Regions from separate parts of the Rhodococcus sp. Q1 genome, predicted to be linked through region 2. Evidence: riboswitches for the same ligand, from Rfam matches in the RefSeq annotation. Region 2 holds a riboswitch; each other region holds the start of a gene.
What was found. A riboswitch is a leader RNA that binds a small molecule or an ion and turns the genes downstream of it on or off. The one in region 2 is predicted to bind S-adenosylmethionine.
Positions count from the first base shown of each region.

Region 1: another riboswitch for S-adenosylmethionine. It lies ahead of EQ874_RS17005 (ABC transporter substrate-binding protein); the one in region 2 lies ahead of EQ874_RS07985 (homoserine O-acetyltransferase).
Region 3: another riboswitch for S-adenosylmethionine. It lies ahead of EQ874_RS15580 (aminotransferase class V-fold PLP-dependent enzyme); the one in region 2 lies ahead of EQ874_RS07985 (homoserine O-acetyltransferase).

Region 1 covers NZ_SDMJ01000005.1:273,092-277,297, reverse strand. Annotated here, with positions in the region: gene EQ874_RS17020 (FAD-dependent oxidoreductase) at 1-181, shown strand, start outside; gene EQ874_RS17015 (GNAT family N-acetyltransferase) at 178-684, shown strand; gene EQ874_RS17010 (LLM class flavin-dependent oxidoreductase) at 681-1,727, shown strand; SAM riboswitch class I at 1,808-1,903, shown strand; gene EQ874_RS17005 (ABC transporter substrate-binding protein) at 2,101-3,729, shown strand; gene EQ874_RS17000 (ABC transporter permease) at 3,733-4,206, shown strand, end outside.
Region 2 covers NZ_SDMJ01000002.1:669,155-673,360, reverse strand. Annotated here, with positions in the region: gene EQ874_RS07995 (bifunctional methylenetetrahydrofolate dehydrogenase/methenyltetrahydrofolate cyclohydrolase) at 1-806, shown strand, start outside; gene EQ874_RS07990 (DUF3017 domain-containing protein) at 832-1,116, shown strand; gene EQ874_RS07985 (homoserine O-acetyltransferase) at 1,113-2,240, opposite strand; SAM riboswitch class IV at 2,375-2,486, opposite strand; gene EQ874_RS07980 (NADP-dependent isocitrate dehydrogenase) at 2,755-3,972, shown strand; gene EQ874_RS07975 (hypothetical protein) at 4,121-4,206, shown strand, end outside.
Region 3 covers NZ_SDMJ01000004.1:700,817-705,022, forward strand. Annotated here, with positions in the region: gene EQ874_RS15575 (hypothetical protein) at 1-544, opposite strand, end outside; gene EQ874_RS15580 (aminotransferase class V-fold PLP-dependent enzyme) at 753-2,066, opposite strand; SAM riboswitch class IV at 2,135-2,252, opposite strand; gene EQ874_RS15585 (Pls/PosA family non-ribosomal peptide synthetase) at 2,397-4,206, shown strand, end outside.

The DNA of each region.
Region 1 (4,206 bases), on a different contig from region 2:
GCCGGACTCGAACTTCGTCGTCGACCGCGTCGGTGCCGTCACCGTCGCCGCCGGATTCTCCGGACACGGATTCAAGTTCGCGCCCGCCATCGGCGAACTCGTCGCCGACCTCGCCGACGGCACCGCCACCAGCCCCGAACCGTTCCGGTTCGGAGCACGACAGCCGGCGGTGGTCTCGTGACCGGGACCGGCAGACTCGACGTGCGGGCGGTGCGGCAGGACGATCCCCTGGCCGCACCGCTGCTCGAAGAACTCGCGGTCGAGTACAGCACCCGTTACGAGCACTCCTTCGAGGAGCAGTACGAGAGTCTCGTCGGCTATCCGGAGGACCGGTTCGCGCCACCCGACGGTGCCCTGCTCGTCCTCGTCGAGGTCGAAGTGCCGGTCGCAGGCGGAGCCTTCCAGCGCTACGACGAGAGCACCGCCGAACTCAAGCGGATCTGGACGTCGAAAGACCATCGGCGCCGTGGTCTCGGCCGCATCGTGGTCGCCGAACTCGAGGCCGAGGCCTTACGTCGCGGGTACACCCGCATCTATCTGACGACCGGTTGGCGACAACCGGAGGCCGTCGCGCTGTATCTCGCGGCCGGGTACACCGCCCTGTTCGATCCCCGGCGACCCGCCGAGGAGATCGGCCCGCATCCCTTCGAGAAATTCCTGGTCCGAAAGGTGGCCTCCGCGTGAAGTTCCTGCTGCTCAGTCTCATCACCCACCATCCCGACCCCGTGACGGGGGAGTGGCTGTCCCCGTCCGAACGGATCCGGGAGGTCGTCGACACCGCCGTGCTCGCCGAACAACTCGGATTCGAAGGATTCGCGGTGGGCGAGCGGCACGAGAAGCCGTTCCTCGCCTCGTCGCCTCCCGTCGTCCTGGCCAACATCGCGGCGCGGACCAGCACCCTCGAATTGTGGACCGGGGTCACGACTCTGAGTCTGCTCGATCCCGTCCGGGCGTTCGAGGACTACTCCACACTCGACAACCTGTCGGGTGGGCGCCTGCAGCTGATGATCGGCAAGGGCAACGGCACCGCCCAGGCCGACCTGTTCCACGTCACGCCCGACGACCAGTGGGACCGCAACCGTGAGGGTTACGAGCTGTTCCGGGCACTGTGGGAGAACGAGACGGTCACGTGGGAGGGTCGGTTCCGGCCGTCGCTCACCGACGCCGTCACCGTGCCCCGGCCACTGCAACACCGTCTGGCCATCTGGCACGGCAGCGCCACCAGCCGCGAATCCGTCGATCTCGCAGCCCGCTACGGCGATCCGATCTTCTCTGCCAACGTCACCAACCCGATCGAGCCCTACGCCGAGCTCATCGACCACTACCGCGAACGATGGGCGGCCTACGGCCACGACCCCGCCGAGGCGCGGGTGGGTGCGGGGACGGCCGGACTGTACGTCGCGCCGACCTCGCAGGAAGCGATCGACGCCTACCGGACCCAGTTCGAGCAACGACTCGAATTCTCCCGGGAGACGGGACTTCCCGTCGTCTTCGAGACCGTCGAGGACTTCGTCGAACGCAGCTCCGCACTCATCGGGAGCCCGCAGCAGGTGATCGACAAGGTGCTCCGCTACCACGAGCGGTTCGGTCACGAGGTCACGCACGTGACCGCCGACCGCGGCGGGTTCTCGGCGGCCGAACAGCGGGCGAGCCTCGAACTGTTCCAGGCGGAGGTCGCGCCGGCACTGCGTGCGGCGATACCGCACCGCGATGCCGTCACCGCCTGAGCCGGCGGCGTCGGAACCGTTTCGATCGTGGTGAAAAAAACGGTGTGCCCGAGCCCCGTGGCTCCGTAACCTCGCGTAACGAACCATCCAGAGCGACCGAGAGACCCGGCTCGACGACGTCGCAGCAACCCCCTGCCGTGGGCAGGTGAGGGTGCTACCGCCGGGACCGATGGAGGAGAAGATGACGAACGAAGGTCTGGTGGGGGCGTGGGAACGCATCCACGTCGATCTGTGCCGGCACTGCGCCGCCAGGTGTCGTTGCGGCCGAGATCCGCGCTGAACCCCCCGTTCCCCAGGGACGACATCCCCGCCCGCCGGGCGGCATCCACACGGTGATGCCGCCGGAGCCCTGTCCAGATCACGGAGCCCGTCGTTGTCCATCTCGTCCTCCTCCGCGTCCCGGTTCGTCGTCACGGCCGCCGCCACCGCCGTACTGGGCGCTGCCCTCACCGCGTGCGGCACCGGCGCCGTGGCGAACTCGGAGCCCACCGGCGATCCGCAGGCCGGTGGCACCCTGCGGTACGGGTTGTCGGTCCCACCCACCTGCGCCGATCCCGCGCAGGCCGCCAGCAACCAGACCATCTACGTCGCCCGGCAGGTCGTCGACTCGCTCACCGACCAGGATCCCGGGACAGGCGAGATCGTGCCGTGGCTCGCCGAGAGCTGGGAATCGAATGCCGACGGCACGCAGTTCACCTTCCGCCTGAAGGAGGGTGTGACCTTCAGCGACGGAACTCCACTGACCGCGGACTCCGTGAAGAAGAACTTCGACGCGATCGTGAACAGCCTCGGAGGGGTGAAGGCGCCGCAGGCCGTCGGGTATCTCGCAGGATATGCCGGCACCACGGTCGTCGACGACCGCACGGCGCAGATCGACTTCTCCGTGCCGAACGCGCCGTTCCTGCAGGCCACAGCAAGTCATCAGCTCGGCCTGCTCTCGGAGGCCGACACCGCGAAGAGCGCGGAGGAACGTTGCGCCGGCGACCTGTCCGGCACCGGCCCGTTCGTGTACGAGGACTACCAGCAGGACAAGTCCGCCACCCTCGTCAAACGCACGGGCTATTCGTGGGGTTCGGAGGCCTTCGGACACGACGGCGACGCCTACCTCGACCGGATCGAGTTCACGATCGTCCCTGAATCGGGTGTCCGCACCGGATCGCTCGCCTCGGGTCAGCTCGACGCCATCTCGGATGCGCTGCCGCAGGACGCCCCGCAGATCGAAGGGGCCGGCGGCCGCATCCTGACCACCCCGAATCCGGGCATCCCGTTCGGTTTCCAACCCAACGTGAGCCGCGGTGTCCTCACCGACCCGGCCGTGCGCAGCGCGCTCGTCCCGGCGATCGACCGGCAGGAACTGGTCGACACGGTCCTCGGACCGGACTTCCGCCCGGCCACCAGCACTCTCGCCTCCGCGACCCCCGGTTACGTCGAGCTCGCCGACGTCACCTACGACCCGGCGAAGGCCGAGCAGATCCTCGGCGAGGCCGGCTGGGCGCCCGGTCCCGACGGCATCCGAGTCAAGGACGGGCAGCGCCTGAGCTTCCCCGTGCTGTTCAGCTCGGTGTTCGCCGGCAACCAGGCCATTCTCGAACTGGTGCAGCAACAGCTGCGGGCGGTGGGAATCGACCTGCAGCTCGATCTCGTCTCCACTCCGGAGAACACCGCACGCCAGAATGCCGGCGACTACGAGGCGTCCTACTACAACAGCACCCGGGCCGACGGCGACATCCTGCGCACGGCATTCGGGCTCGACGGGCGGAACCTCAACCAGCGCAATCCCATTCCGGATCTCGACGACGTGCTCGCCCAGCAGCTGTCCACGACCGACCCGGCCGCACGTGCCGAGCTCATCGGCCGGGCGCAGCAGCTCGTCCTCGACAACGGGCTGTGGATCCCGACGGTCGAACTGTCGCAGGCGATCGGTGCCGGACCGAACGTCGCCGACCTGAAGTTCGAGGCGTCGGCACGACTGCAGTTCTTCGACACCTGGCTGAGCGAGTAGATCATGCTGCGCTATCTCGGTTTCCGTGTGCTCCAGGCCGTGGGGGTGCTGTGGGCGGCGTTCACGGTGTCGTTCGCGGTCCTGTTCCTGCTGCCCTCCGATCCGGTCTCCATCGCCGCCGGTGCCGATGCCGGAACACCGGTCGACGCCGCCGCGATCGAACAGCTCCAGGCGCGGTACGGACTCGACCAGCCCGTCGCGGTGCAGTACTGGAACGCGCTGAGCAACGCGGTCCGAGGTGACTTCGGCATGTCCATCTCCACCGGACAGCAGGTGACCGACGCAATTGCCGCCGCCCTGCCGAGCACCCTCGTCCTGGCGGGCACCGCCCTGGTGTTCGCCCTGGTGTTCGGCACGGCGGTCGCCTTCCTCGCGACCTACACGCGAACGCACTGGCTCCGCGGCCTGCTGTTCTCGCTTCCCCCGCTGGGGGTGGCCGTCCCGACCTTCTGGGTGGGCCTGATCCTGTTACAGCTC
Region 2 (4,206 bases):
AGGACCTGAAGGTCCGCGTGGAAGCACTGAAGGACAAGGGCGTCACGCCCGGCCTCGGGACGATCCTCGTCGGAGACGATCCGGGATCCGCGGCCTACGTGCGCGGCAAGCACAACGACTGCGCGAAGGTCGGCATCACGTCGATCCGCAAGGATCTGCCTGCCGACATCACCCAGGAGCAGCTGTTCGAGGCGATCGACGAGCTCAACGCCGATCCCGCCTGTACCGGCTACATCGTCCAGCTCCCGCTGCCGAAGCATCTCGACGAGAACGCGGCGCTCGAGCGCATGGATCCGGGCAAGGACGCCGACGGTCTGCACCCGGTCAACCTCGGCCGTCTCGTCCTCGGCAAGGAGGCCCCGCTGCCGTGCACGCCGCGCGGCATCCTCCACCTGCTGCGCCGCTACGACGTGGAGATCGCCGGTGCGCACGTGGTGGTGGTCGGCCGTGGCGTCACCGTCGGTCGCCCGATCGGGCTGCTCCTGACCCGTCGTTCGGAGAATGCGACGGTCACCCTCTGCCACACCGGCACCCGCGACCTCGCCGCCGAGGTGCGTCGCGCCGACATCGTCGTCGCGGCCGCGGGTGTTCCCGGCCTCGTGACGGCCGACATGGTCAAGCCCGGCGCTGCGGTGCTGGACGTGGGCGTCTCCCGCACCGAGGACGGACTGCGCGGCGACGTCGCCGCGGATGTGCGTGAGGTCGCGGGCTTCCTGTCCCCGAACCCCGGCGGTGTCGGCCCGCTCACCCGCGCGTTCCTGCTGAGCAACGTCGTGGAGCGGGCCGAGCAGCTCGCCGCCCGGTAACGGGTCGACAACCCCGGGAGACGAGATGGCTCAGGCTCTGCGATTCACGCGTCTGAACCTGCCGCTGCTCGCGGTCACCCTGGTGATCGCGGCAGCGGTGATCCTGGTGCTCGCCGACCGATGGCGACGCGGAGCGTTCGTCTTCGGCGGCGCGACGATCCTCGCCGGTCTGTTCCGCTGGGTTCTCGACGAAGACAAGGTCGGTGTCCTCGCGGTACGCAGCAAGGGATTCGATGTTGCGTCGATGATGATCGTCGGCGGCATCGTGGTGGCGCTCGCCGCGTCGATCGACCCGCTGGGAACCGACTAACCTTCGGCGAGCTTCATGAGTTCGGCGAGGAGCTTGGCGACCTCGTCGGCCTCGGTGAGGAAGCCGTCGTGTCCGTCGCGCGAGACGAGTACTCGCAGTTCACCCGATCCCGGGAGGAGATCGGCGATCTCCTGCTGCAGGCGCAGCGGGTACAGCCGGTCGGAATCGACGCCGGCAACGATCGTCGGAACCGGGGTGGACCCGAGGGCGGCTTCGACACCGCCGCGTCCGCGCCCGACGTCGTGCCGGTTCATCACGTCGGACAACAGCACGTAGGTACCGGGATCGAAGCGCGCGACGAGTTTGCGCGCCTGGTGTTCGAGATAGCTCTGCACGGCGTACCGGCCGCCTCGCCACGGATCCTCACCGTCCTGGGGGAGATTCCCGAAGCGGGTGTCGAGTTCGAACTCGGTTCGGTAGGTGAGGTGCGCGATGGTCCGGGCAATGGCGAGCCCGGCTTCGGGGCGCCGTCCCGTGTCGTAGTAGTCGCCACCCTGCCAGTCGGGGTCGGCCGTGATGGCCGTGATCTGCGCACTCTGGGTGCCGATCTGGTCGGCGGTGGCGCGGGCGCCGGTGGCGAGGACGAGCGACGCCCGTACGCGCTCGGGATGGGTGATGATCCACTCGAGGGTGCGCATGCCGCCCATCGAACCCCCGGTCACGGCCGCGAGAACGTCGATGCCGAGCTTGTCGAGCAGGGACGCTTCGGCGGCTACCTGATCGCGCACGGTGATCAGGGGAAAGCGGGAACCCCACGCCTTGCCGTCGGGTGCGGTGCTGCCGGGGCCGGTGGTTCCGCGGCAACCGCCGAGGATGTTGGTGGAGACGACGCACCAGCGATCGGTGTCGATGGGCGCGCCGGGGCCGACCATGCCCGACCACCAGCCGGGGGACGGATGATTCGGCCCGGCGGGGCCGGTGACGTGCGAGTCGCCGGTGAGGGCGTGTTCGACGAGCACGACGTTGTCGCGAGCGGGGGACAGCTCACCCCATCTCTGCACGGCGACCGTGACGTTCGGCAGTGTCTCACCGCTCTCGAGGACGAGATCTCCGATGTCGATGTTCTCGAGGCGTCCGTCCGCCGGGGGCAGTTCGACACGACGACGCTCGGTGCCCGCCGTCAAGAGGTGACCGCCTCGACGCTCGGGCAGTGGTGGCAGCGCCGGCTGCGGATGTCGGTCATCGTGTCCTTCCGGCGGTGGTGGGAGGGTCGATCGTGGTTTGCGTGCGACAGCACATCATCATGTCCATCCTCCCGACAGCAGGCTTGTCGGCGGGGGCCCGCCGACCGTGTCCTCACCCGGAGCACCCCACCCCGGTCGGAGGGTTGCCGGCCAGCAAGCCGGGGCTTGACGCTGGCGCTCATGACTATCCGGGCAGTCTAGCGACTCTCCGCCGCAGGGTCTTATGCACCCTCTGAACAGGCCTGACCAGCATGAAAGTTACCGACCGGTAAGGCGCAGGGGTGGGGCGGGGCGCTTTGCGGACGCCACGAATAGCAGTACGCTTGTCATGTTTGGCCGGGGTTCAGGACGTGGACACGGCCATGCTCGCGCACAGCGAGCCGACGGCGATCGCACCCACAAAGTGCGGTCGATTGGGGACCACAGAAACGTCCTAGGAGGACACGAAGCGCATATGTCCAAGATCAAGGTTGAGGGTAAGGTCGTCGAGCTCGACGGCGACGAGATGACCCGCATCATCTGGCAGTTCATCAAAGACAAGCTGATCCACCCGTACCTGGACGTGGATCTCGAGTACTACGACCTCGGCGTGGAACACCGCGACGCCACCGACGATCAGGTGACGATCGACGCGGCGAACGCCATCAAGAAGCACAACGTCGGTGTCAAGTGCGCCACCATCACTCCCGACGAAGCGCGTGTCGAAGAGTTCGGTCTGAAGAAGATGTGGCGGTCGCCCAACGGCACCATCCGTAACATCCTCGGCGGCACCATCTTCCGTGCGCCCATCATCATCTCGAACGTGCCGCGTCTGGTACCGGGCTGGACCAAGCCCGTCATCGTCGGCCGCCACGCGTTCGGCGACCAGTACCGCGCCACCGACTTCAAGGTCGACCGCCCGGGCACCGTCACCATCACCTTCACGCCGGAGGACGGCAGCGAGCCGATCCAGCACGAGGTCTGCCGGATCCCCGAGGACGGCGGCGTCGTCATGGGTATGTACAACTACAAGAAGTCCATCCAGGACTTCGCGCGCGCCTCGCTCTCGTACGGCCTGCAGCGCAACTACCCGGTCTACCTGTCGACCAAGAACACGATCCTGAAGGCCTACGACGGCATGTTCAAGGACGAGTTCCAGCGGATCTACGAGGAAGAGTTCAAGGCGGAGTTCGACGCCGCGGGCCTCACCTACGAGCACCGCCTCATCGACGACATGGTCGCGTCGTCCCTCAAGTGGGAGGGCGGCTACGTCTGGGCCTGCAAGAACTACGACGGCGACGTCCAGTCCGACACCGTTGCCCAGGGCTACGGCTCGCTGGGCCTGATGACCTCCGTCCTGATGACCCCGGACGGCAAGACCGTCGAGGCGGAGGCCGCACACGGCACCGTCACGCGGCACTACCGCCAGCATCAGCAGGGCAAGCCGACGTCGACCAACCCGATCGCGTCGATCTTCGCCTGGACCCGCGGCCTCGAGCACCGCGGCAAGCTGGACAACACCCCCGAGGTCATCGAGTTCGCGCAGCAGCTCGAGGACGTCGTCATCAAGACCGTCGAAGCCGGTCAGATGACCAAGGACCTCGCACTGCTCGTCGGCCCGGAGCAGGGCTGGCTGACCACCGAGGAGTTCCTCGGCGCACTCGACGAGAACCTGCAGAAGGCTCGCGCCTGACCTTCGGCTCGTTTCTCGGCAGCACGAACACGGGACGCCCGCACCGGGCGTCCCGTGTCGTGTTTCCCGAGCACTCCGGGCACGGGTTACCGTTCCGTGTACCACTGTCAGTCGCATCACCGCCGTAGTGCCCGGGAGGAGGACGGCCGTGACCACCACTGGTGCCGACTCCGAAGGTCGCGGCGGGGCGCATGCCCGCCGGCACTTCTGGACCCGGGTGTGGACGCTGATGTT
Region 3 (4,206 bases), on a different contig from region 2:
ACGCCAACCACGGCAGCGTTCCGTCGACGAGATGCTCGACGGTGAACGGCGCGGCGAGCGGGATCAACGTGACGCCGTCGGCGACCTGCACGGCGTGGATGTCGGCGATCAGCCCGGCGAGACCGTGCGGCGTTCCGACGTACGACAACGTGTCGGCCTCCCCGCGGGTGGCTTCCGGACGGGTGCGTCGGGTACGGGCGGTGCGGGCATCGGACGCGAGGACGACCTCGACGTCGACGAGCACGGTGACCGAATCGGGCTCGCGGCCCTCCTCGGCGGCCTCCGCACGGATGCGGTCGCGCAGCTTTCCGGCCTCACGCAGGTCGGCGGCACGCACCCGCACGACGTTGGGTGCATCGGCGCTGAGGTCGAGCGGCGGATCGCCGGCACGCCCCAGGGTCAGGTCGGCCCAGTAGTCGGGTCCGGAGTGACCGGCGAGTTCGACGGCGATACGCAACGCCCGGATGGCGGCGGACTCGACGACGGCCGGGTCTGCGGTGGCCGGATCTGCGGATACAGGGGTGACGGTGGATGCGACGGGCATGGGATGCCTCTCGGTACGGGCCGCGGAGCGGCACGGAGAAATCGGCCTGTGAGCCGGAAGACTTCGAGGGAGAAGACCTTCAGTCCGAACAGATTCCCGATGCCGTACGGCAGAGGTCGACATGGCGACAGCACCAGCGTGCCGCGGCGATCGCCCTCATCCGTTCCATGTGAATTACCCTACTGACCCTGTGGGGAATTGTCGACCGCTAGACGCACGGAGATGCGTCGCCGTCGGTCGCCCCGAGACCGGGGCGCGTCTCCGGCGAGGGGTTCCACACGCCGTCGGTCTTCGCGTGCACCCACGACGGCCCGTTCTCGACCAGCGAACGCAGCGCTCCGAGGAGCCGTTCGACGTCGTCGGACGAGCTGCCGAGTCCGAGCGACGCCCGGACGGCACCGCCGGCGCGACCGACCCGCGCGAGCAGCGGGTGGGCGCAGAATCGTCCGTCACGGACACCGATGCCGTGCTCGGCGGACAGATAGGACGCGACGTGACCGGGCTCGTAGCCCTCGATCGTGAAAGTGACGATTCCGACGCTGTCGGCCGAATCGTTCCACAGCCGAAGCACTTCCACGCCGTCGATGGCGTCCAGGCCGTCGACGAGCAGGGAGCACAGGGCCTCCTCGTGACGGGTGACCGCGTCGGAGTCGAAACCGGCAAGCGCATCGCATGCGGCGGCGAGGGTGGCGGCACCGAGCACGTTGGGGGTGCCGGCCTCGTGACGCGCAGGGGCGCAGGCCCATTCGGTGTGGTCGAGGCGTACCTCGCGCACCGCACCGCCTCCGGCGAGGTACGGCTCGGCGGCGTCGAGCCAGTCGCGTCGGCCGACGAGCGCTCCCGCACCGAACGGCGCGTACAGCTTGTGACCGGAGAACGCGAGGTAGTCCACACCGAGCGACGCGAGATCGACGCGGCGGTGGGGCACGAGCTGCGCGCCGTCGACGAGGATCCGCGCGCCGGAGGCGTGGGCGAGTTCGGCGAGCTCGGCGATGGGCAGCACCTCGCCGGTGACGTTGGAGGCACCGGTGACGGCGAGCAGGGCCGCGGGGGCGCGCTGGAGTTCGACTGCGAGGCGCCACACCGTCTCCGAGACGGTATCTGCCGCCTCGACGATGCGGGAGTTCTTCCACGGCAGCAGATTCGCGTGATGTTCGATGTCGAGCACGACGACATCGCCGGGCACGGCACTCGCAAGCAGGTTCAGCGAATCGGTGGTGTTGCGCGTGAAGACGACGACCTGGTCGTCGTCCGCGCCGACGAAGCGCGACACGGAGGTGCGAGCGTCCTCGTAGGCGGTGGTGCTGATCCGCGAGGCGTATCCGGCACCGCGGTGCACGCTCGCGTAGAAGGGCAGCAGTTCCGTGAGGCGGTCGGTGACGGCGGACAGTGCCGGTGCGCTCGCCGCGTAGTCGAAGTTCGCGTAGGTGCAGGTGCCACCCTGGACAAGCGGAACCTGCGAGTCACAGCCGGACACGGTGGCGAACGGAGCAATGCAGGTGGTGGAGGCTACAACAGTCATGACAAATCCCTCGTGTACTCAGGGACCCGCCGGTGACGCCTACGACGGAGAGTTCTCGTCGCCGGCGGAGTCCGCGCTTGCCGTGTCCGGTGGTGGATTCACGGCCCGGTCGTCACCCGGAGCACCCCACCGCGGTTGGAGGGTTGCCGACCAGCGAGCCGGGGCTTGACGCTGGTACTCATGACCTGGCGAAGACAATGACAGGACGATCGAGCCGTGTCAACCCGTATCGCACGATGCCGACACACGTTCCGCGCACCGAACGTTCACCTGTTGTCCACCCGGACGTGAGATAACCGGAGGATCCATCGAGCAGAAGGACCCGCGGAGTTGCCAGCCATATCCTCGACCCCCGTCGGCCCGTCCCCCATTCCGGACGAATTCCTCCGCGCGTCGCACGCTCCGCCTGCACGCACCCTCGTCGACCTGCTGCGGAGCACCGCCGAGGCACATCCGGACGCCCCTGCCCTCGACGACGGCACCACGGTCCTCGAATACGCCGAACTCGTCGAGGCGGTGATCGCCGGCGCCTACGCGTTGAACGACGCGGGTGTCGGTGCCGGCGACAGGGTCGGCGTGCGCATGACGTCCGGGCGCACCGATCTGTATGTGACGATTCTCTCGATTCTCGCCGCGGGCGCCGCATACGTGCCCGTCGACGCTGACGACCCCGACGAGCGCGCCGAACTCGTGTTCTCGGAAGCACAGGTCACCGCCATCGTCACCGACGAGGGCATCGGGCCGGGTACGGCCGTCCCGCCGGGCAGCCCGGCCGTGCGGGGGCCGAACCTCGACGACGACGCGTGGATCATCTTCACCTCGGGTTCGACCGGGACACCGAAGGGTGTCGCCGTCACCCACCGCAATGCGGCGGCCTTCGTCGACGCGGAGGCACGGATGTTCTGCCGGGCAGCGCCACTCGGCCCCGGCGACCGGGTCCTGGCCGGCCTGTCGGTGGCTTTCGACGCGTCGTGCGAGGAGATGTGGCTCGCCTGGCGGCACGGCGCCTGCCTGGTTCCGGCACCCCGCGCGCTCGTCCGCTCCGGCATGGATCTCGGACCGTGGCTCGTCTCGCGCAACATCACCGTCGTCTCCACCGTGCCCACGCTCGCGGCGATGTGGCCGGCCGAAGCACTCGAGGCGGTGCGCCTGCTCATCTTCGGCGGTGAGGCCTGCCCACCCGATCTCGTGGAGCGTCTCGCCGTTCCGGGACGGGAGGTGTGGAACACCTACGGCCCTACCGAGGCCACGGTCGTGGCCTGCGCCTCGCTGATGGACGGCACCGGGCCGGTCCGCATCGGGCTGCCGCTCGACGGCTGGGATCTCGCCGTGGTGGACGCCGACGGCAACCCCGTCGAGGAGGGCGCGACCGGCGAACTCGTCATCGGCGGTGTCGGCCTCGCGCGCTATCTCGATCCGGCGAAGGATGCCGAGAAGTACGCTCCGATGCCCACGCTCGGCTGGGAGCGCGCCTATCGCAGCGGCGATCTCGTCACCCTCGACCGCGAGGGACTGCTGTTCCAGGGACGCGCCGACGACCAGGTCAAGATCGGTGGACGCCGCATCGAACTCGGCGAGGTCGACAACGCGCTGCAGAACCTGCCCGGTGTGGCCGGTGGTGCGTGCGCGGTGCGCAGGACCGCTGCGGGACACCCGATCCTCGTGGGGTACATCGCCTCCACCGATCCGGACTTCGACATCGCGTCCGCCCACGACCTGCTGTCCGAGCAACTCCCCGCCGCGCTCGTTCCGCGACTCGCGCTCGTCGACGAACTCCCCACCCGCACATCCGGCAAGGTCGACCGCAACGCCCTGCCGTGGCCGCTGCCGGGCGCCGACGCCGACTCGGTGGAGGCGCTCGGACTCGATCCCACCGCCGAATGGGTCGCCGAATTGTGGACCGACATCCTCGGTGTCCGAATCGAGGGCGTCGACGACGACTTCTTCGAACTCGGCGGTGGCTCCCTCGCCGCGGCACAGCTCGTGACGGCGCTGCGCAGCAGGTATCCGGAGATGACGGTCGCGGAGCTGTACGACCATCCCCGGCTCGGATCGCTCGCGGTCCATCTCGACGAACTCGCACCGACGGAAGCTGCGGCACCACGAGAGGTCGCCCCGGTGCCCCGCCTCGCCCAGTTCG